2 regions of the Caballeronia sp. LZ029 genome follow, and region 1 is predicted to be linked to the other one. Evidence: riboswitches for the same ligand, from Rfam matches in the RefSeq annotation. Region 1 holds a riboswitch; the other holds the start of a gene.
What was found. A riboswitch is a leader RNA that binds a small molecule or an ion and turns the genes downstream of it on or off. The one in region 1 is predicted to bind cobalamin.
Positions count from the first base shown of each region.

Region 2: it holds a riboswitch for cobalamin, as region 1 does, so the genes downstream of both, QCE73_RS03310 (TonB-dependent receptor domain-containing protein) here and QCE73_RS30595 (CbtB-domain containing protein) in region 1, are expected to answer to the same signal.

Region 1 is NZ_JARUXO010000004.1:992,241-1,003,574, forward strand. It holds gene QCE73_RS30580 (cobyrinate a,c-diamide synthase) at 1-1,223, shown strand, start outside; gene QCE73_RS30585 (DUF1289 domain-containing protein) at 1,220-1,462, shown strand; gene QCE73_RS30590 (CbtA family protein) at 1,490-2,281, opposite strand; gene QCE73_RS30595 (CbtB-domain containing protein) at 2,291-2,524, opposite strand; cobalamin riboswitch at 2,553-2,679, opposite strand; gene QCE73_RS30600 (histidine phosphatase family protein) at 2,727-3,302, shown strand; gene QCE73_RS30605 (DUF1428 domain-containing protein) at 3,382-3,753, shown strand; gene QCE73_RS30610 (antibiotic biosynthesis monooxygenase) at 3,796-4,110, shown strand; gene QCE73_RS30615 (hypothetical protein) at 4,219-4,530, opposite strand; gene lhpI (bifunctional Delta(1)-pyrroline-2-carboxylate/Delta(1)-piperideine-2-carboxylate reductase) at 4,646-5,575, opposite strand; gene ppk2 (polyphosphate kinase 2) at 5,832-6,728, shown strand; gene QCE73_RS30630 (hypothetical protein) at 6,750-6,974, opposite strand; gene QCE73_RS30635 (efflux transporter outer membrane subunit) at 7,149-8,648, opposite strand; gene QCE73_RS30640 (efflux RND transporter permease subunit) at 8,654-11,334, opposite strand, start outside.
Region 2 is NZ_JARUXO010000001.1:711,803-723,136, forward strand. It holds gene QCE73_RS03300 (cell division protein ZapA) at 1-278, opposite strand, end outside; gene QCE73_RS03305 (ATPase) at 275-643, opposite strand; cobalamin riboswitch at 902-1,227, shown strand; gene QCE73_RS03310 (TonB-dependent receptor domain-containing protein) at 1,307-3,181, shown strand; gene QCE73_RS03315 (iron ABC transporter permease) at 3,217-4,215, shown strand; gene QCE73_RS03320 (ABC transporter ATP-binding protein) at 4,212-4,988, shown strand; gene cobT (nicotinate-nucleotide--dimethylbenzimidazole phosphoribosyltransferase) at 4,999-6,051, shown strand; gene QCE73_RS03330 (adenosylcobinamide-GDP ribazoletransferase) at 6,051-6,809, shown strand; gene cobC (alpha-ribazole phosphatase family protein) at 6,794-7,363, shown strand; gene QCE73_RS03340 (cobalamin-binding protein) at 7,991-8,884, opposite strand; gene cobD (threonine-phosphate decarboxylase CobD) at 8,881-9,876, opposite strand; gene cbiB (adenosylcobinamide-phosphate synthase CbiB) at 9,878-10,819, opposite strand; gene cobU (bifunctional adenosylcobinamide kinase/adenosylcobinamide-phosphate guanylyltransferase) at 10,825-11,334, opposite strand, start outside.

The DNA of each region.
Region 1 (11,334 bases):
CGCGTCATCACACGCGCCGTGGCCTGAACGTGCGCGTGTTCAAGACCGGCCCGGATTTTCTCGATCCGATGATCCTCGAACGCGCATGCGGCACGCGCGTCTATTCGCTGCATCTGTCGATGGTCGGGCTCGATGCGTGCCGCGCATTGCTTGCACAAGCCGCGCGCGAGGCCGATCTCATACTCATCGAAGGCGTGATGGGTCTTTTCGACGGCACGCCCAGCAGCGCCGATCTCGCCGTCGCGTTCAACGTGCCCGTGCTCGCGGTGATCGGCGCGCACGGCATGGCGCAGACCTTCGGCGCGATCGCGTTCGGGCTCGCGCGCTATCGCGCGGACGTGCCGTTTCATGGCGTGCTCGCGAATCGCGTGGCGTCGGCGCGTCATGCGCAAATGCTGTCGGAGACCATTCCCGACGGGCTGCGCTATTGCGGCCATCTGTCGAATGCGGACGATATCGCGCTGCCCGAGCGTCATCTCGGCCTCACGCAGCCGGAAGAAATCGCGGGCCTCGACGCTCGGCTCGATCGCGCCGCCGATGCCATCGCGCAAACCGCGCTCGCGGAATTGCCGCCGTCCGTTCATTTCGACGATGCGAGCCTTCCTGCGCCTCCGCGTCTGCTCGACGGAATGCATATCGCGATTGCGCGCGATGCCGCGTTCTCGTTCGTCTATCCTGCGAACGTCGATCTGCTCGTCGCGATGGGCGCGCGCATCAGCACGTTTTCGCCGCTGGCCGACGAACCCGCACCGCACGACGCCGATGCGCTCTACCTTCCCGGCGGCTATCCCGAGCTGCATGCGGCGACGCTCGCCATGAATGCGCGCACGCGCGCGTCGATCGGCGGGCATGTCGCGAAAGAGAAACCGGTGGTCGCGGAATGCGGCGGCATGCTCTATCTGCTCGACACGCTGACGGACATCGAAGGCACGCGGCACGCAATGCTCGGCATTCTCCCCGGCGATGCCGCGATGCAACGCAAGCTGTCGCGCCTCGCGATGCAGCGCATCGACACGATGCACGGCGCGATGACGGGCCACACCTTCCATTACTCGACGCTGCACACGCCGATGCAGGCCGTCCTCGAAGCGAAGCACGCGACCACAGGCACATCGGGCGAAGCGCTTTATCGGCACGGTCCGGTGACGGCCACCTACATGCACGCTTACTGGCCGTCGAATCCGGCCGCTGCCGCCGCGCTCTTTCGCGGCGAATCACTATGACGACCACGCAAGACATCCGCACGCCGCTCGATCTCGCCTTCACGATCGAGCGCGCCAAGACGCAGGAACCGATCGGCTCGCCATGCACCGACGTATGCAAGCTCGATCCCGAAACGGGCTTATGCCTCGGCTGCTTCAGAAGCCGCGAAGAGATCAAGACCTTCAGATCGATGGACGATGCCGCGAAGCTCGATCTGTTCGACGCATTGCTCGCGCGGCGTGCGGCAAGCGCGAAGTGAGCCGCGTGATCGGGCCGGATAAGCCGGTCAAGCCGCGGCCATTCTCCTGATAGCCGGCCGCTCCAGTTCACGCGCGGCGAGTGCGCCGAACACGAGACCGAGCGTCGTCCAGATCAGCGCCTGAATGCCGATCGCGGCCAGCCGGAAGTTCCACAAGAGCGAAGCCGAGAAATCGGCAGGCACTTCATCGATGCGCGGCAGCGCGACCTGCGCCACCACGATCACGACGATATACGCGGCCGCTGCGATGAGCGTCGCGTTCCAGCCGTCATGTTGCGCCGCCATGCGCCGCCGCAGCCACACGGCGAACACCGCCGCCGCGATGGAAATGGCCACCATGCCGAAGAAGAGCGCCGTGCGCGGCCCGATGGTTTCGGCATTGCCGACCGCCGGCGGATTCGGCGGATACTTGAGGAACGGCACGATGGCGACGCTCACGAAGCCGAACAACGCCAGCAGCGCCGACGTGCCGCGCGCGCGCAATGCGCCGAGCCGCCCGTAGGCGAACGCGAACACGAGCGAGAAAAGACCGCCCAGCGCGGTGCCGAACACCGCCACGCCCGTCAGGAGGCCGAGGCCCGCTTGGGTATCGCGTGAGACGAGTTCCTCGTCGCCGTGATCGTGCGAATGCGCGGCGCCAGTCGCGGCGTCGGCCTGCTCGTGTTCGTGCTCATGCGCGGCTTGCGCATGCTCGTGCTGTTCCTCGAACGCGATGGCGCGCGCCACCGACGGCTCGCCGAACGCACGCGCGAAGCCGAAGCCGATCAGGCCCGCGACCAGCCCCGCGATCATGCCGCGTATCAGCAAAGTGCGAATCATGACGCGTCCTCAGTGGCACGGAAAGCCGAGCAGATGCCGGCCGTCGTGAACGAATTCGTGGACGTACATGCCCGAGAAAATCGACGTTGCGCCCTGCTCCGCGCCGACGAAATAAATGGCGATCAGCAAAAGAAGGCCGATGAAGACGGCCCACGGCAGCACTTCGCGCACCGGGATGGGCACGGGTGCGTCGAGCGACGGGGAAACCGGAGCGGAAAAGACCGGCGTGTTGGAAGCGTTCATGATGGTTCTCCAGGGAAAAGCGCGTCCCGATTGACGAAGAGCTTGCAGCGGGGTCTGACTCGCGGCGCAACGCTTTCACGCTGACGAACGCATACAGTGGCGCGACCGTGCCGGGTTTGCACCGGCTTCCTCGCACTGCAAGCTTGCCATTCTATGATGATCGGCGGCAAAGTAAAACGATTCCGAATAGCCCGGCGATCCCTTGGAACTCATTCTGTTGTGTCACGCGGCCACGCGTGCGATGAAAACCGGCCACTTTCCCAACGGCGACGAGCTCGCCGAGCACGACGGGCACTCGCGGCTCGCGCCGCTCCTCGCGGGGCCGCAAGACCATACGCGCGTGATTTCAGGCCCCGCGCCCGTGGCACGGCAGACGGCAGCATGGTTCGCGGATGCATTCGACATCGTTCCGGCGTTCGACGACCTCGACTATGGCCGCTGGCGCGGGCAGTCGATACGCGAAACCGGCGAACGCGAGCCGGAGCATGTCGCCGCATGGCTCGCCGATCCGCAGGCGCGCGGGCATGGCGGCGAGAGCATCGCGATGCTCGCCGTGCGCGTCGCGCAGGGGCTGGAGTTCATCGATGGCCTGAATGCGTGCGAGCGCTGCATCGTCGTCACGCACGCGATCGTCGTGAAAGTGGCGCTCGCGCATACGCTCGGCATGCCGCTCGAATCCGTGTACGGGATGAACTTCGCGCCGCTCTCGACCACGGTGCTCAAACGCGCGTCGGCGGCCGAAGCATGGACGGCCGAATTGCCACATCAGCCGGCCTGAACTTCATTGCTTACGAATCGCTCAAACGAGCAGCGCATCGCATGCGCGGTCCGCTTTCGAACCGATTCAGGAGACTCAGATGGCGCACTACGTGGATGGATTCGTCGTACCCGTGCCGATCGACAAGATCGACGCCTACCGCACCATGGCCGAAGCCGCCGGCAAGATCTGGATGGAGCATGGCGCGCTGCAATTCGTGGAGACCATCGCCGACGACGTCAAGCCCGGCAAGCTCACGTCGTTTCCGCAGAGCGTGCAACAGAAGGAAGGCGAGACCGTCGTGTTCTCGTATATCGTCTACGAGTCGCGCGAGCAGCGCGACAGCGTCAATGCGAAAGTGATGGAAGACCCGCGCCTCAAGTCGATGATGGAGTCAGGCGAGCCGCCATTCGACCCTCAGCGCATGTTCTTCGGCGGCTTCACGACGCTCGTCGAACTGGAGCGCGGCTAATCGTTTTAATTTTTGATTCTACGGTTAAGGAAACGCATCGACATGTATATCGCCATGAACCGCTTCAAGATCGTGCCCGGCGCCGAGACGGATTTCGAACGCCTCTGGACCAGTCGCGACACGCATCTCAAGGACGTGCCGGGTTTCGTCGAGTTTCATCTGCTCAAGGGCCCGGTGAAGGACGATCACGTCCTGTATTCGAGCCATACGATCTGGGCGAATCAGGCGGCTTTCGAGGACTGGACGCGCTCGGACGCGTTTCGCGCGGCGCATCGGAATGCCGGCGGCGAAACACGCCAGCTTTATCTCGGACATCCGGAGTTCGAAGGCTTCGAAGTGATTCAGACCGTCAAATGACAGGCCGACGCGCGCGCTCGAACGATCGCGCGTTTTTCGGCGAACACGCGCGTTTTACAAGCGTGTGAAAAAAGCGCGCTTCGGATTCGTCGTTTTATCGGACCTTTTTCAGGCCTTTGCGCCGCGCGCCATGCGCTGCAATGTCGATGAATCGATCGCCGCGGCGCAAATACGGACCGCTTCTTTCAGCGTGCGCGGCCGGCCCTCGCCGAATTGCGATTCGAGCATCGCGACGGCGCGCACCCGCTCGTCGCTGCCGAGTTTTTCGCCTGTTGCAAGCTCCAGCACGGAGATGAAGTAAGCCGCGGGGGGCGAGGCGCTTGCGTGCGGAAGCGCCTTTCGGTTTGCGCCCGCACCTTCGCCACCGTCGTCGTGCGCCGGAATCCACGGGTGCCACTTGCTGTCGTATCGACTTTTCATGGGTCAGTTCGCTGGCTCGATTGCTTTGGCGCATGGCCTGCGCCGTTTATCTCGTGACGCCGTTGCGCCTCTATCATTAAGCAAACCGTCAGCAAGTACCGTTCCAACCGAACTTTCAGGGCGCGCCGTTTTCCTCCGACAAAACCGCGCGTGCGACGCGACATGTCGCGAGATCCCACGCCGCGCAGCCGACCGATTTGAACATTACGGGACGCTCGGCCTTCTTCGGCGCGGCGAGCGCTTCGGCGAGCGCATGCACCGCGTTCCAGTCGACGCCCGCGAGAATGAAGTCTCCCGCTTCGTGACGCGCGCCCGCGAGGTCATCGACATAAAGCTCGCTCGCGTGGACGGTCGCGGCGGCGATCTCGGCGGCATCGGCGGTGAAGGCGCCCACGCCGATCACGAGCCGCCCCTCACGCGCGGGCATCGTGTAGACGGGCGTCTTGCTCGTGGTCGCGGCGATGACGATATCGATCGAATCGGGGATAGCGGCGTCGTCGAGCGCGGCGAGATTGCCCGAAGCCGACGCGTGCGCGGCGCAAAACTCGCGCGCGCGTCCGGGACGCGAGCCCTGCACGCGAATGCGCGCATCCGGATAAACGGCGGCGAGCGCCTCGACGTGATACGCCGCCTGCTTGCCCGTGCCGATCACGAGCACTTCGCGCGGCGCGGCGGCGTGAAGCGCGCGGATCGCGAGCATCGACACCGATGCCGTGCGCCGCCCCGTCACGGTGGGACCGTCGAGCATGAATTGCGGCACGCCTGTCGCGGCGTCGTATGCGGTGACCTGACCGTGAATCGTCGGCAGGCCGCGCGCGCCATTGCCGGCGCACACGTTCACGAGCTTGTGCATTGCGATATCGGCGGCGCTCGCGGGCATCGACAGCATGACGCCGCCCTCGATCGGCACGACCATGCGCTCCGGACTCACGATGCGGCCGGCCGCGTAATCGAGCATCGTCGCGGCGAGCGTGTCCACGAGCCGGTCATAAGGCACGAGGCGCGCGGTTTGGGCTTCGTCGAAACTCTGGATCGTTGCGGTCATCGTGTTCGCTCGCTGTGGATGTTGAGGTGCGGTTGACTGTGCCATCGGCATGCCATCGAAATGCCGGAACATTCTAACGGCGCGCGGCGCCTTGTCACAAAGCGGCCAACCGGATTTGAGCCTGCGCGCGCCGCTTTCTACAATGCCTGAATCGGCCGTTGTCATATGACTGCCATCGAATACCGTCATAATCGCGCGGCCCACGCCGACCGGTCATCATGACGACGGCAGCCCAAGAACGCCCACGGAGCCCTTCATGAATCAGACGGAAAAACAGCGCCGCTTCCACGCCGACATCATCGACAGCTATGACGAAGAGTTCGAGATGGAGGTCGACGATCGCTTCCTGGACGGCGAATCGACCTTCTCGGAAGAAGAGCGGGTCTTGCGCAAGACCTATTTCCGCGAGCTGTTCCGTCTGCAGGGCGAACTCGTGAAGCTGCAGGACTGGGTCGTGAACAAGGGGCATCGACTCGTCGTGCTGTTCGAGGGACGCGACGCGGCGGGCAAAGGCGGCGCGATCAAGCGCATTACGCAGCGGTTGAATCCGCGCGTGTGCCGCGTGGCGGCGCTCCCCGCGCCGAACAATCGCGAACGCACGCAGTGGTATTTCCAGCGATATGTCTCGCACTTGCCCGCGGCGGGCGAAATCGTGCTGTTCGATCGAAGCTGGTACAACCGCGCGGGCGTCGAGCGCGTGATGAACTTCTGCACCGACGAAGAGTATGAGGAATTTTTCCGCTCGGTTCCCGAGTTCGAGAAGATGCTGGTGCGCAGTGGCATCCAGATCGTCAAGTACTGGTTCTCGATCACCGACGACGAACAGGAAGTGCGCTTCGAGGCGCGTATCGAAGATCCGCTCAAGCAATGGAAGCTGAGCCCGATGGATCTGGAAAGCCGCCGCCGCTGGGAGGCGTACACGGCGGCCAAGGAAGTCATGCTCCAGCGCACGCACATTCCCGAAGCGCCGTGGTGGGTCGTGCAGGCCGTCGACAAGAAGCGTGCGCGCCTGAACTGCATTCATCACCTGTTGAGCCAGGTGCCGTATCACGAGATCGAGCACCAGCCTATCGAACTGCCCGATCGCGTGTTCAACCCCGATTATCTGCGCCAGCCGGTGCCGGATGAAATGTACGTTCCCGAAATCTATTGAGGTTCGATGACGCGGCGTGCGTCAGCAGCAGTTGTTGCACGGGACATGCTTCACGGCGACATTGCTGCGCTGACGCGCCACGGTGTGGCGCAGCGCGAATTGATATGCGTGCTGCGAACCCTTGAGCATCATCACGAACATCACTTGCGCGAGATTGAAGTCGAGCGTGACCATCAGGCGCGTCAACAGCAGCAGTGGCAGCACCACCGCCGGCTGATACAGTTGTTTTGCGATCAAGTCTTTCATCTTCGGCTCCCTATCCCATGAATAGAATTTTAAGGATTGGAGCCCTGCGGATAAACGCTCGGAAGGTGAAGACATATGTTCCGTGAGACGAACAATCGGGCTTGTCTCGTCGAGCTTTCTTTTCAGCGGGCGCACTAACGAAAAGGCCCTGCGCAGTGCAGGGCCATGTTCACGTCACTTCTGAGCGAGACTCGGCTCAGGCACCGGCGTAGGCTTCGCATCGCCCCAGCCGCCGCCCAATGCGCGGATCAGATTCACCGTCGATACCGCCTGCGTGCCTCGCAACTGCACCGACGCGCGCTGCGTCTGCAACACGGTGCGCTCCGCGTCGATCACGTCGAGGTAATTCACCGCGCCTTCGGTGTACTGCGTGCGCGAAAGCTGCGCGGCGCGCACCGACGCTTTCACGGCATCGTCCTGGGTCGCCGTCTGGTCTTCGAGGATGCGCAGATCCGACAGGTTGTCCTCGACCTCGCGGAACGCAACCAACACCTGCTGACGATAGCTCGCGACGTCCTCTTCATACACCGCACGCGCATTCGCGAGATTGCCCTTGCGACGGCCGCCATCGAAGATCGGGATATTCAGCGCCGTGCCCGCGAACGGCCCGAGCAGGAATGTGCGGCTCGACCACTTGAAGAGATCGCCGAGCGTCGCGGATTCGAAGCCGCCCGAGCCCGTCAGCGTCAGCGACGGGAAGAACGCCGCCTTCGCCACGCCGATGCGCGAATTCGCCGCCGCCATCGCGCGTTCCGCCGACGCGACATCGGGACGACGTTCGAGCAGCGCCGATGGCAGCCCCGGCGGCACGCGCACCGTCACCGGCTTGAGCGGGTTCGCGGCCACCGAGAACTCGGCGGGCGCCTTGCCGAGCAGCACGGCGAGACTATGTTCCGATGCCGCGCGCAGACGTTGCACCGTCATCGCATCCGAGCGCGCCGTCGCGAGTTCCGACTTCGCGCGCGCAACATCGAGCTCGCTGATATCGCCTTCGGTGTAGCGGCGTTGCACGAGCTTCAGCGCTTCCTCGCGCAACTGCACGGTGCGCGTGAAGACATCCGACTCGGCATCGAGTTCGCGCAGATTGAAGTAGTTCTGCGCGACGTCCGCCTGCAACGCGAGCTGCACCGAGCGGAACAATGCTTCGCTCTGCTCCGTGTCGGCGTTCGCGGCCCGCACCGAGTCCGCCACGCGGCCGAACAGATCCACTTCATACGATGCGCTCGCCTGCGCGCGCCACAGCGTCTGCGCGGGCACGTTGCCATCGGGGGGCAGGAATTGCGACGCCGGCGAGAACTTCTCGCGCGTCGGGCCGAAGCCCGCATCGAGCGTCGGGAAGAGACCTGCGCGCGCCGTCTGGTTGATCGCGCGCGCTTCCTTCACGCGCGCCGCCGCTGCCTTCAGGTTCTGGTTCGCGTCCTGCGCCTGCTTTTCCAGATCGTTGAGCGCGGCGTCGTCGAAGATCGTCCACCATTCGCCGCGCATCATCTCTTCCGACGGCTGTGCCGTCTTCCACGTGCCCGCTTCCGATGCGTCGAGCGTCTTTTGCGGCGTTTCCTTGTATGCGGACGGCGCGTTGACGTCTGGCTTCTCGTAAGTGGGCGCGAGCGAGCAGCCCGCCACCAGCAACAGCGTGGCCATCAGACTCGATAAAACATGTAGCTTATTCATCATCGACCTCATTGCGCCTCGTAGGAGGCACCGATACCGCGCATCTGCGGATGCGAGCCGTGCTTGTCCGTCACGTGCTCGGTGCGAGAGAGCTTGCGCAGGATCACGTAGAACACCGGCGTCAGCATCAGACCGAAGAGCGTCACACCCAGCATGCCGAAGAACACCGCGATGCCCATTGCGTGACGCATCTCCGAGCCCGCGCCCGTCGACAGCACGAGCGGCACCACACCCATGATGAACGCGATGGACGTCATCAAAATCGGGCGCAGACGCAGCCGGCTCGCTTCGATCGCGGCCTGCACGATGGAGCGTCCCTGCATCTCCAGCTCGCGTGCGAACTCGACGATCAGGATCGCGTTCTTCGCCGACAAGCCCACCAGCACCATCAAACCGATCTGCGTGAAGATGTTGTTGTCGCCATCGGTGAGCCATACGCCGAGCAGCGCGGACAGAATGCTCATCGGCACGATCATGATCACCGCGAGCGGCAGCGTCAGGCTTTCGTACAGCGCGGCGAGCACGAGGAACACGAGCAGCACGCTGATCGGGAACACCCACAGCGCCGCGTTGCCCGCGAGGATCTGCTGATACGTGAGATCGGTCCATTCGAACTTGATCCCGCGCGGCAGCACTTCCGCCGCGATGCGTTCCGCCGCCGCCTGCGCCTGCCCCGACGAATAACCCGGAGCCGGCCCGCCGTTGATATCCGCCGCGGTGTAGCCGTTGTAGCGCACGACCATCTCGGGGCCATACGTCGGCGTGACCTTCACGAGCGACGACAAAGGCACCATGTCGCCGTTCGCGTTGCGCGTCTTCAGCAAGCCGATGTCTTCCGGATTCGCACGGAACGGCGCATCCGCCTGCACGCGCACCTGATACACGCGTCCAAAGCGATTGAAGTCGTTCACGTAGAGCGAGCCGAGATAGACCTGCATCGTGTCGAACACGTCGGTCACGGAGACGCCGAGTTGCTTCGCCTTCACGCGATCCAGATCGACATTCAACTGCGGCACGTTGATCTGATAGCTGGAGAACGTCGGTCCGAGTTCGGGCGTCTGCGATGCGCGCTTGATGAACGCCTGGGTTGCATCGGCGAGTGCCGCATAGCCGAGCGCGCCGCGATCCTCGAGCTGCATCTTGAAGCCGCCGAGCGTGCCGAGACCCAGCACCGGCGGCGGCGGGAACACGGCGATGAACGAACCCTTGATGCCCGCGTATTTCTGATTCAGCGCGCCCGCGATGGCATTCGCGGACAACGCCTTGTCATGCACGCGCTCCTTGAAGGGCTTCAACGTGACGAACACGATGCCCGCGCTCGACGAGTTGGTGAAGCCGTTCACCGACAAGCCCGGAAACTCCACGGCGCTTTCCACGCCCGGCTGCTTGAGCGCGATATCCGACATCTGACGGATCACGCCTTCGGTGCGGTCGAGCGATGCACCGTTCGGCAGTTGCGCGAAGCTGATCAGATACTCCTTGTCCTGCGCGGGCACGAAACCGCCCGGCACGACCTTGCCCATCAGCACGGCGCCGGCGAGGAGCACGGCATACACGGCCATCATCACTGCCTTGCGATTGATGACGCTCTTCACGCCCTTGCCGTACGCATCCGAGCCGCGATGGAAGACCTTGTTGAAGCCGCGGAAGAAGCCGCCGAACACGCGGTCCATGCCTCGCGTGAGCCAGTCCTTCGGCTCGTCGTGGCCCTTCAGCAGCATGGCGGCGAGTGCGGGCGACAGCGTCAGCGAGTTGAATGCGGAGATCACCGTCGAGATGGCGATGGTCATCGCGAACTGCTTGTAGAACTGGCCAGTGAGACCCGACATGAACGCGAGCGGCACGAACACGGCGACCAGCGTCAGCGCGATCGCGATGATCGGCCCGCTCACCTCTCGCATCGCCTGATATGTCGCGTCTCTCGCCGATAACCCCGACTCGATGTTGCGCTCCACGTTCTCGACGACCACGATCGCATCGTCGACGACGATACCGATCGCGAGCACCATCCCGAACAATGACAACGCGTTGATCGAGAAGCCGAACGCGAGCAGCAGCGAGAACGTACCGACGATCGATACCGGCACCGCGAGCAACGGAATGATCGACGCGCGCCATGTTTGCAGGAACACGATCACCACGAGCACCACCAGCGCGATCGCTTCCGCGAGCGTGTGGATCACCGCTTCGATACTCGAACGCACGAACTGCGTCGGGTCATAGACGATCTGATATTCGAGGCCCGCCGGCATGTCGGCCTTCAGCTCCTTCATCGTCTTGCGGACTTCGTCGGAGATCTGCAGCGAGTTCGCGCCCGGCTGCTGATTGATCGCGATCGCCACCGCCGACTTGTTGTCGAGCAACGAGCGCAAGCCATATTCCGATGCCGCGAGTTCGACGCGCGCCACATCGGAGAGATGCGTCACCGCGCCATCCGGCGACGTCTTCAGCACGATGTCGCGGAACTCCGACTCGTTCTGCAGGCGGCCGCGCGCATTCACGTTCAGTTGCAGCGGCACGTTCGGCAGCGTCGGCGAACCGCCGATCACGCCGGCCGCGACCTGCACGTTCTGCTCGCGGATCGCGTTGACGACATCGGTCGCCGTCATGCCACGCTGCGCGACCTTTTGCGGATCGAGCCATACGCGCATCGAGTAATCGCCCGATCCCCACAACTGCACTTCACCCA
Region 2 (11,334 bases), on a different contig from region 1:
TGCTCGTTCATCGAATGCATCGTGCGACGGATTTCCTCGGCGGGGAAGGCCTCGCCGTGACGCACGCTGTCCTGCAACTTAAGCAATTCCGACGCCAGCGAAAGCGCTGCCATCACCGCGATGCGATCCGTGCCGCGCACGTTGCTTGCGTTGCGCACCTTGTTCATCTCGGCATCGACGCGTGCGACTGCTTCGCGCAATGCGCCTTCCGTTTCCGGCGAGCACGCGAGGCGATACGGCTGCCCGAGAATGGAGACTTCGATCTGCGTGGTCGTCATGCCTTCTCTCCTTGATGATGCTCGCCGTGCAATTCCGCTTCATGTGCTTCCGGGGAATCGGCTTCGAGGAGATCGAGTTGATTGTCGGCTTCGTCATGCTGCCCGGTTTTCGCGCGCGGCAGCTTTTCGAGAATCGCGTTGAGGCGAACTTGCGCGTCGTCGATTTTCGCGGAGAGCGAATCGCGTTCGGATTGCAGCGTATCGCGCTCTTCACGCACTTGCGCAAGCTCGGCCTGCACGTTCGCATAGTCGGCGCGCAGTTGTTCGAGTTGGTCTTGCAGCGCCTGGCGCGCCTGATTGTGGCGCTCGCTGATCTGGATCAGCCGGCCGATATTTCCTGACAGTGATTCGAGTTCGTTGAGCATGTGCTGCGTCCTCTAAAGACCTCGCATTTTAGCGCGGTTCAACGGAGCTTCCGATAATTGTCTCGTTTCGAGACGTAACAACATGCGATCTTGCGCTTAATCCTTCGAATCAAGCGCATGTCGACATGCATTCGTGTGCAGAAAACGCGAGCGCTGTTGATGGCTCGTGAGGACAGGCCGGCCGATTCTCGTTCGATTCGTCATGTGCCGCGCCCAACTGTCCGCGCCGTTTTCTTGACGGCCCCAACACGCGCTCCTACACTTGCCGCACTTTTTGGTGCTCGCATTCGCGGATCTCGCGGATGCAGTCAAACGGGAAACAGGGAGCGAAGTCTCCGAAGTCCGACCGGGACCAACCTGGGACGAGCCAACCTGTGCTGCCCCCGCAACGGTAAGCGACCGCAACGCAAGTTGCAAGTCGTCTCATGCGCGTTTTTGCAGCGCGAGCGTGTGGATTTTCATCACACAGGGTTCATTGCCCGAATCGACTGCAAGAAACGTGTCGACGCCACTGCGCACGATGCGCGGGAAGGCGAGACGATTCATCGCCAGCCCGGATACCGGCCAGAGTTCGACGCATCGGCGCTGATCGCGCGGTGCGTTCGTCGCGCATCGTCCTCGCGGGGAGCGGGGTCGCGCTCACGCGAAACGGACACTTCATTCATGGTATTGCCACAGGCCGCCCTCAAGAACGGCCGCTCTCGTCATGGCGCGCTCGTTGCCGCGGTCATCGGTTTGCCGCTCGCCGGCGCCGCACATGCCGCCGATGACGCTTCGCAAGCGCTTGCTCCTGTCGTCGTCACCGCGACGCGCGCGCCGCAGCCGCTCGCCGAATCGATCCCGCAGACATCGGTGTTCGATGAACAGGACATCGCCGACGCCAACGCCGACGATGCGCTCGGCCTCATCGCGCTCGCGCCCGGCGTGCAGATCACGCGCAACGGCGGACCGGGCGCGACGTCGGGTCTCTACATACGCGGCGCGGCGTCCTCGCAATCGCTCGTTTTGATCGATGGCGTGCGCGTCGAATCGGCGTCGCTCGGCGCGGCGCAGCTATCGCAACTGATGCTCGATCAGATCGGGCGCGTCGAGGTCGTGAACGGCAATGTGTCGGCGTTGTACGGCTCGAATGCGATCGGCGGCGTCGTGCAGATCTTCACGAAGGAAGGCGAGCCGCATCCGCCGCGCTTCAACTTCGAAGCCGAATACGGCAGCTATCACACGCAGCGTCAGTCGGCGGGCGTGAGCGGCGCGCTCGACAAGGACGGCCGCACGACCTTCAGCCTGAACGTCTCGCGCGAGAAGACCGACGGCTTTTCGTCGATCGATCCGAATATCGCGCCCGGCGCGAATCCGAACGCGAACGGCTATCTGAACGAGAGCGTCGCGGCGACGCTGCGCCACCAGTTCAGCGACAAGTGGGACGCGGGCGTGCGCTTCCTGCAATCGAACGGCATCAGCAGTTTCGACGATGCCTACGGCCTGCCGACCGATATCAACGAATCGCACGATCGCGTGCGCTCGGCGTCGGTGTTCGCGAACGGCAAAATCACCGGCGACTGGACCACGCACTTCACGATCGCGCAGGGACAGGACCGCGCGAACATCGAGCAGAACGGCGTCTATACGAACCGCTTCAATTCGGAGAACCGTCAATACACGTGGCAGAACGACTTCAAAATCAGCGACGCGCACAAGCTGCTCTTCGGTTACGAGCATCTCGATCAGACGCTCGATTCCGATCAGCTCACTGCGCCCGATCGTCACGTGAATTCGGTGTTCGCGGGCTACGTGGGCCACATCGGCGCGAGCGAATTGCAGGCGAATCTGCGTCACGACCAGTATTCCGATTTCGGCGGCGCGAACAGCTACTATCTGGGCTACGCGTATAACTTCGATGCGCACTGGAAGGCGAGCGCGAGCTATGCGGCATCGTTTCGCGCGCCGAGTTTCGACGACCTCTACTATCCGTTCAGCGGCAACCCGTCGATTCAGCCGGAGCGCAGCCATTCGGTCGAGGCGGCATTGCAGTACGCATCGAATGCGCTCGGCGTCGCGCGCGTGACGCTGTTCCAGACGCGCTATTCGAATCTGATCGACTATGTGTCCGACGGCGGTTTCTACTATGTCGCGCAGAACGTCGGGCGGGCGAAGGTGCAGGGCATCGAGGGATCGTGGGCGGGACACGTCGGCGCAACCGACGTGCGCGCGGGCGTCACGTTCCAGAATCCCGTCGACGAGACGAATCACGAGGATCTGACGCGGCGCGCGCGGCGTTTCGCGACGCTCACGGCGCATCGCACGATCGGGCGCTGGCGTGTCGGCGGCGAGTGGATCGTGAGCGGGCAACGCAGCGACTACGATTCGACGCTCGCGGGGTATGGCATCGTGAATCTTTCGGCGCGCTACGACATCTCGAAGTCGTGGTATGTCACGGCGCGCATCGACAATCTGTTCGACAAGGACTATGAACTCGCGTACTCGTACAACACGCCACGGCGCAGCGCGTACATCACGTTGGGCTGGCATCCGTCGTGAGCCACGCGCCTGAGCGGCTTGCGCGTCCGCACGCGATGAACGCGAGCCGCGCGGCCGCGATCTGGATCGCGCTCGGCGTCGCGACGTTCGTCGTGCTCGTGGCGTCGCTGATGACGGGCAGCGTGACGTTGCCCGTATCGCGTGCGCTCGGCGCGCTCTTTCACGCGAACGCCGCGACACCCGATATCGCCGATGAGATCGTGCTCACACTACGTTTGCCGCGCGCGCTCGCGGGCTTCGCAACGGGTGCGCTGCTCGCGACGGCCGGCGCGCTGCTGCAAGTGCTGCTGAGGAATCCGCTCGCGGAACCGTACGTGCTCGGCGTGTCCGGCGGCGCGGCGACGTTCGCGCTTGCCGCGATGCTCGCATCGGTGCCGTGGTGGGGCGTCGATATCGCAGCGTGCGCGGGCGCGTTCGCATCGATCGTCGTCGTGCTCGGACTCGCGCGCAAGGACCTTTGGCAAAGCGGACAGGATGCGTCGCCGAGACTCCTGCTGACGGGCGTCGTGATCGCGTCGGGATGGGGCGCGCTGATCACGCTGATTCTGAGCATCGCGCCCGAGAACCGGCTGCGCGGCATGATCTTCTGGCTGACGGGCGATCTCAACGGCGCGGCGGCGCCGTGGCCGGCGTTGATCGCGCTCGCTGTCGCGCTCGTCGCGATCGTTCCGGTCGCGCCGCAACTGAACGTGCTGCTGCGCGGCGATGCCATCGCGCGTGCGCTCGGCGTGCCGGTCGAGCGTTTGCGCCTGCGTGTGTATCTCGTCGCATCGATCGCCGCGGCGGCCGCCGTGACGACGGCGGGGACCATCGGCTTCGTCGGGCTCGTCGTGCCGCATCTGCTGCGCCTTGCGTTCGGCAACGATCAGCGCATGCTCGTGCCCGCCGCCGCGCTCGCGGGCGGCCTCGCCGTGATGGCCGCCGATCTCGCCGCGCGCACCGTGATCGCGCCCGCGCAATTGCCGGTGGGCGTCGTGACGGCGTTGATCGGCGTGCCGATGTTCCTGTGGATGCTCCTGCGGAGACCGCGATGAGCCTGCAACTCGATGCCATCGTGCTTCGCGCGGGCGCGCGCACGCTCATCGGCGGTCTCACGCAGACGATCGCGGCGGGCGAAGTATGGTGCATCGCCGGGCCGAACGGCGCGGGCAAGACGACGCTCATCAACGTGCTCGCCGGTCTCGCGAAACCCGCATCGGGCCGCGTGTCGCTCGACGGCCGCGCGCTCGCAGCATGGCGCGCGGCTGACCTCGCACGTCGACGCGCGTTGATGCCGCAAGCCACGCACGACGCCTTCAGCGCGACCGTGCTCGACACCGTGCTGCTCAACCGCCTTCCGTATCTCACCGGCTGGGGCTGGGAGAACGAAGACGACCGCAACGCGGCGCGCGCGGCACTGGAAACGCTCGGTCTCGCGTCCTTCGCCGCGCGCGACGTGCTGACGCTCTCGGGCGGCGAACGCCAGCGCGTCGCGCTGGCCGCCGTGCTGTGCCAGAACGCGCCGTGCCTGTTGCTCGACGAACCGCTTTCGCATCTCGACCTGCATCATCAGATCGACTGTCTGCACGCGTTGCGCGACGCCGCGCGCGAGCACAAGCGCACCGTAATCTTCTCGTGCCACGATCTGAATCTCGCGCGCCGTTTCGCGACGCACGCGCTGCTGCTTGACGGTCACGGCGGCGCGCACGCGGGCCTCGTCACCGATGTCCTCACGCCCGAACGCGCGAGCGCGGCATTCGGCTATCCGCTCGCGCTGATTCGCGACGGCGAGCATGAAGCGCTCGTGCCTTCCATTCATCGCCCTTGAAGGAATTTCGATGTCCACGCTCAACGACATCCCGTTGCCCCGCGCACTCGACCGCGCGCTCGAAGCTGAACTGCGCCGCATCATCGACATGAAGACGAAGCCGCCCGGCAGTCTCGGGCGGCTCGAATCTCTCGCGCTGCAAATGGGCCTGATCCAGCGCACGACGAAGCCGCGCATCGAACGTCCCGCGATGATCGTGTTCGCGGGCGATCACGGCATCGCGAAAGAGGGCGTGAGTTCGTTTCCGCAGGAAGTGACGGCGCAGATGGTCGCGAATTTTCTGACGGGCGGCGCGGCGATCAACGCGCTGTCGCGCTCGGTCGGCATGTCGCTGGAAGTCGTCGATGCGGGCGTCGCGACACCGATTCCGATCGATCACGGATACGAACGTCTGTCGCTCGGGCTCGGCACGCGCAACTTCGCGCAGGAGCCTGCGATGTCGCGCGAGACCGCGCTCGAAGGCATCGCGCGGGGCGCTGCGCGCGTGCGGCATCACGCGTCGCTCGGCACGAACGTGATCGGCTTCGGCGAGATGGGCATCGCGAATACGTCGGCGGCGGCGTGTCTGATGAGCCGTCTGTGCGATCTGCCGATCGACGAATGCGTCGGGCGCGGCACGGGCCTCGACGACCACGGTCTCGCGCACAAGCGCGATGTGCTCGGCCGCGCGCTCGCGCTGCATCGCAATGAAGGCGATGCGATCGACACGCTCGCGACCTTCGGCGGTTTCGAGATCGCGATGATCGCGGGCGCGTATCTCGCCGCCGCATGCGAAGGCATGACGATTCTCGTCGATGGATTCATCGCGACATCGGCGTTGCTGGTGGCCGCGAAGATCGCGCCCGAGGTGCTCGATTACTGCGTGTTCGCGCATGCGTCGAACGAAACCGGGCATCGGCGTATGCTCGCGCATTTCGATGCCGCGCCGCTGCTGGAACTCGATCTCCGGCTCGGCGAAGGCACGGGCGCGGCGCTCGCTTTGCCGATCCTGCGCGCGGCCGTCGCGTTCATCGACGAGATGGCGAGCTTCGAGTCGGCGGGTGTGTCGAACAAAGCCGATTGATGCGACCGCTCGACGAACTGCGCTACTTCTTCACGGCGCTCGGCTATTTCACGCGCGTGCCGGTGCCGCGCTGGGTCGGCTTCGAGCGCGAATATCTGAACGCGGCGGCGCGTTACTTTCCGCTCGTCGGCGCGATGGTCGGCGGCGTTGCGGCGCTCGTCTATCTCCTGGCGCTGCGCGTGTTTCCGGCGGGCGTCGCCGTGTTGCTTTCGATGGCCGCGACGCTCGTCATGACCGGCGCGTTCCATGAAGACGGACTCGCGGATTGCGTCGATGCGTTTGGCGGTGCGTACACGCGCGAGGATGCGTTGCGCATCATGCACGACTCGCGCATCGGTGCGTTCGGCGCGATTGCGCTCGTGATCGCGATTGCGTTGAAGTGGCAGGCGCTCGCTGCGTTGCCGCCGCAACGCGTCGCGATGACGATGATCGCCGCACACGCCGCGAGCCGCGCGTTCGCGATCAGCTATCTCGTCACGCTCGATTACGTGCGCGCCGAAGGCAAGGCCAAGCCGGTCGCGCAGCGCATGAGTCTTGCATCGTTTGCGCTGGCGCTCGTGTTCGGTTTGCCGTGGCTCTTCGTGATCGACTGGAAGCTCGCGTGCTTCACGATCGGCGTGCTGATCGTTTTGCGCTTTTTTATCGGGCGATACTTCGTGCGTCGCATCGGCGGGTATACGGGCGATTGCCTCGGCTTCGCGCAGCAAGTGTTCGAAATCACGATCTATCTCATCGGGCTCGCATGGATCTCGTCCTGATTCGACATCCGGAAGTCGCTATCGAAGCGGGCGTGTGCTATGGGCAAACCGATGTGCCCTTGCGGTGCGATGTGCGCGATTTTGCCGCTGCATTGACGGCGCGGATGAAGGCGCTGAACGTGCCCGCATGTGTCGATGGATGGCATGCGAGCCCGCTTGTGCGATGCGCATCGCTGGCGCAGGTTCTTTCCGTCGATGCGCATATCGACGCGCGTCTCTCTGAAATGCACTTCGGCAAGTGGGAAGGCCGCGCGTGGGATACGATCGATCGCGCGCTCATCGATGATTGGGCCGGTGATATCGAACATGCTCGTCCGCATGGCGGTGAGAGTTTTTCGCAGTTCGCGCAGCGGGTCGTTGGGTGGTTTGAGGCGACATGCGTCGGGCGGGGTGCTGTGCATGTTGTCGCTCATGCGGGGGTTATGCGCGTGCTTGCGGCGCATCTTCTCGGTATTTCTTATGAGAATGCGCTGCAATGGTCGATTGATTTTGGTGGGGTTGGTTGGTTCAGGTGCGTGCGGGGGGAGTGGGTTCTGGTGCGGTGGAATGCTTAGGCTTTCGCCGGATCCCGGGTTCGTGTCGGTTTATTAGCACTGCCCCTCCCCGGGGCGGGGGTCACTTTCTTTGCTGCTGCAAAGAAAGTAACCAAAGAAAGCAGCTTCTCGCCGCCCGCGGTCACACGCAGTTTGGCCATGCTTGCCAGCCCGCGGTGGCCCTCGCCTAAGTGTCGCCCCCAAAGGACCAACCAGGCTTGGCTCGCGCACGGTCTGACGCGCTAGTTGTTTTAGGGCGCTGGTTCAGCACGAAAGAGCTTCGGCACAGCGCTGCGCGCTGCCGTTGGGGATGCGAGGGAAACCGTCGAGAAGAAGCGCACGCGCACCCGCACCCGATTGACCCATCGGCCGCGAAGCGGGCCGGAGCTATTTGGTGCTGAACCAGTTTCTTGTGTGGTGCGATGTGTCGGACCGTGCGCGGTCCAAGCCCTTATCTGCTTGTGGGGGCACTCGCTACAGCCGGGCCATTAGGCCAATCGTCTGTGCCGCGGCCGGTGTGAAGTGCTTAGGCTGGGGATAGCTGTTTCTTTGGTTACTTTCTTTGCAGCAGCAAAGAAAGTGACTGCCGCCCCGCACAGGGGCAGTGCTAATAGACCAACAACAAAACGGGATCCGGCGAAAACCCAGCTATTCCACCCGCCGCCCGCGAGCCGCATCGAAATCGCGGCAAAGCTCCGCCGCACCAATTGCGAGCCGAGGAGTCGGCCGATTGATGAGATCCCCATCGATCCCAAAGAGATTCCCCCGCGCGACCGCCGTCAACGATGTCCAGCGCTTCCATCGCTCAAGCGCAGGCAACTGGCGATCCGGTTTCGTCGCGCCGGGCGTAGCGGTGACGATCGCTTCGGGATTCGCCGCGAGCACGGCTTCGGTCGATATCGTCGGCACGCGCGGCTTTTCCGCCGCGAATACGTTCACGCCGCCGCACAGCCCGATCACTTCGTCGAAGACGTTGTCGCGATTGAGCGTCATCAGCGGATCGTCCCAGACCTGATAGAACACGCTCACGGGCGCCCGCGCCGCATAACGCGCGCGCAGTTGCGCGATATCGCGCGTGAACGCATCCGCACTCGCGCGTGCCTGCGCTTGCGTGCCGAGCAGCACACCCAGCTTGTCGATGCTCGCGGCGATATCGTCGAGATGTTTCGGCTCGCTGAAGTAAATCGGAATGCCGAGCGCCGTCAGCCGGTCCATCTGACGCGCCGCGTTCCCATGTCGCCACACGACGATCAGATCGGGATGCAACGCGACGATGCGTTCCAGATCGAGCGCCTTGTTGTCGCCGACGCGAGGAATCGCCTGCGCTTCCTTCGGATAATCGCTATACGTCACCGCGCCGACGATGCGCGCGCCGCCGCCCGCCGCGAACAGCAGTTCGGTCACATGCGGCGCGAGACTGACGACGCGTTCCGCGGGCTTCGCGAGCGTGACCGGTGCGCCGCTGTCATCGGTGACGGTGATCGCATGCGCTCGCGCAGCAGCGAAGCCGATCAGCAAGGCGATCACACCGCGCAAGATCACGCGCAAACCTCCCGCAACGCGAGCGACAGGCGCGCCCAGTCGCCTTCCGCGCCCGGCAAGCCGATGCGCAGGCTCGGCGTCATGCCGGGCAGATCGAAGAGACGCGTCCAGATGCCGCGCAACGCGAGCGCGTGTTGAAGCGCTTTGGCTTCGGGCGTCGGTGTCCACGCGAAGAGCGCCGTCGCGCGCACGTCGAAGCCGTGGCTCGCGATCAACGCGGCGAGGCGTGCGCCGTCGCGTTGCAACCGTTCGCGCGTGTCGCGCTGCCAGTCGATATCGGCGAATGCGGCCATGACGGCGTGACGCGACGGACCGCCGACGGTCCACGCGCCGAGCGCGTCGCGCAATGCATCGACGATCGAAGGCGCGGCCAGCACGAAGCCCGCCCGGATGCCCGCAAGCCCGAAGAACTTGCCGACCGAGCGCAGCACGATCAGCCCTTCGCGCGCGGATTCGCTCGCCAGCGACGACGCGGGATCGACATCGGCGAACGCTTCATCGACGATCAATGTGCCGCCGCGCGATGCAAGCTGCGCGTGCCAATGCAGCAGCGTGTCGCGTGAAATGCGTTCCGCCGTCGGGTTGTTCGGATTCGCGACGATGACGTGATCGAGCGTATCGGGCAGGTCGCGCCCGGTGATGTCGAGCGTCGCGATTGCGTGTCCGGCGCGCGCGAACGCCGGCGCATATTCGCCGTAAGCGAGCGGCGCGACGCCCGCCGTCGCGCGCCGCAAGAGCGCAGGCAGCGCGCGGATCGCCGCCTGCGAACCCGCGACCGGCAACGCGAAAGGCGCGCCGTAATAGCGCGCGGCGCAATCGGCGAGGCCGTCGTCGTCTTCGGGCAGACGTCGCCATGCATCGGGCGGCACGGGCGGCACCGGAAAGCCGCGCGGATTGATGCCCGTCGAGAGATCGAGCCAGTCGTCGAAAGGAATCGCGTAGCGTTGCGCGGCTTCGCGCAAATTGCCGCCGTGCCGGATCGGATGCGTCATGTCAGCCGCTCGTGGTTACGCTGATCGCGGCGAAGACCAGCAGCGCCACAAGCCACATCAGCATCGCGCGCTCGACGAGCCTCAGCGCCGCGACCACATGCTTCGGGTTCGCCGTGTGACCCGCGCCGAGCGTCGGGCGCGTTTCGAGCACGCCGTGATAAGTCGCCGCGCCGCCGATCAGCACGTTCAAACTGCCCGCGCCCGAGGCCATCACGGGACCGGCGTTCGGACTGTCCCACGAGCGCGCCTGCGTGCGCCAGCAGTGCCAGGCCATGTGCGTATCGCCGGCGAGCGCGTAGCTCGCAGCCGTGAGGCGCGCGGGAATGAAGTTGAGCACGTCGTCGAAGCGCGCGGCCGCCCAGCCGAAGCGCAGATAGCGCGGCGTGCGATAGCCCCACATCGCGTCGAGCGTGTTGGCCAGACGGAACATCAGCGCGCCCGGGCCACCCGCGATGGCGAACCAGAAGATCGCGCCGAAGATCGCGTCGTTGCCGTTTTCCAGCGTGGATTCGACGGCCGCGCGCGAAAGCGCGTTCTCGTCGGCCTGCGACGTGTCGCGCGACACGATGCGCGAGGTCAGCGTGCGCGCGTGGTCGATATCGCCGAAGCTCAGGGCGCGCGCAATCGGCGCGATATGTTCGCGCAGGCTCTTCGCGCCGAGCGCGAACCAGAGCAGCAGCACATGGACGAGGCACGCGTACGTGAACGGCAGCACGCTGACCAGCAGCCACGCGACGCCCACCGGCGGCGCGATCAGCACGAACCACGCGACGATGCCCGCCGGCCGCGCACGACGGCCGGTGTTCATGCGCGCTTCGAGTTGCGTCGCGAGCTTGCCGAAGCCGACGAGCGGATGCCGCGCGCGCGGCTCGCCGACGATGCGATCGACGATCACGCCGAGCACCGCGAGCAGGGCCATCGCGTAGGCGGAGAGGAGGAGCATCGCGCTTATCCCTTGAGCGCGAGCGGCAGACCCGCGACCATCAGCGTCGCGTGTGCGCTCGCGGCGGCGACGCGCTGATTCAGGCGGCCGAGTTCATCGACGTAAAGACGCGTGACCGAGCCGAGCGGCACGACACCCAGACCGATTTCATTGCTCACGACGATGACCTTGCCGCGCACGCTCGCAAGCGCCGCATCGAATTGCGCGAAGGCTTCGCGCGCGCTGTCGGGCAGGACGGCGATTTCTTCGCTCGCGCTCGCCGATGTGAAGAGCAGATTCGCGAGCCACAGCGTCAGGCAGTCGATCAGCACGCAATGCCCGGCGCGATCCGCTTCGCGCAATGCGCCCGCGAGATCGAGCGGCGCTTCGATCAGCGACCAGTGCGCGGGCCTGCGCTCGCGATGATGCCGCACGCGCTCGGCGAACTCCGCATCGCCCAGATGTTCGATCGGGGCGGTCGCGATATACGTGACGGGCAGCCCGCTGTCGGCGGCAAGACGTTCCGCGCGGGCGCT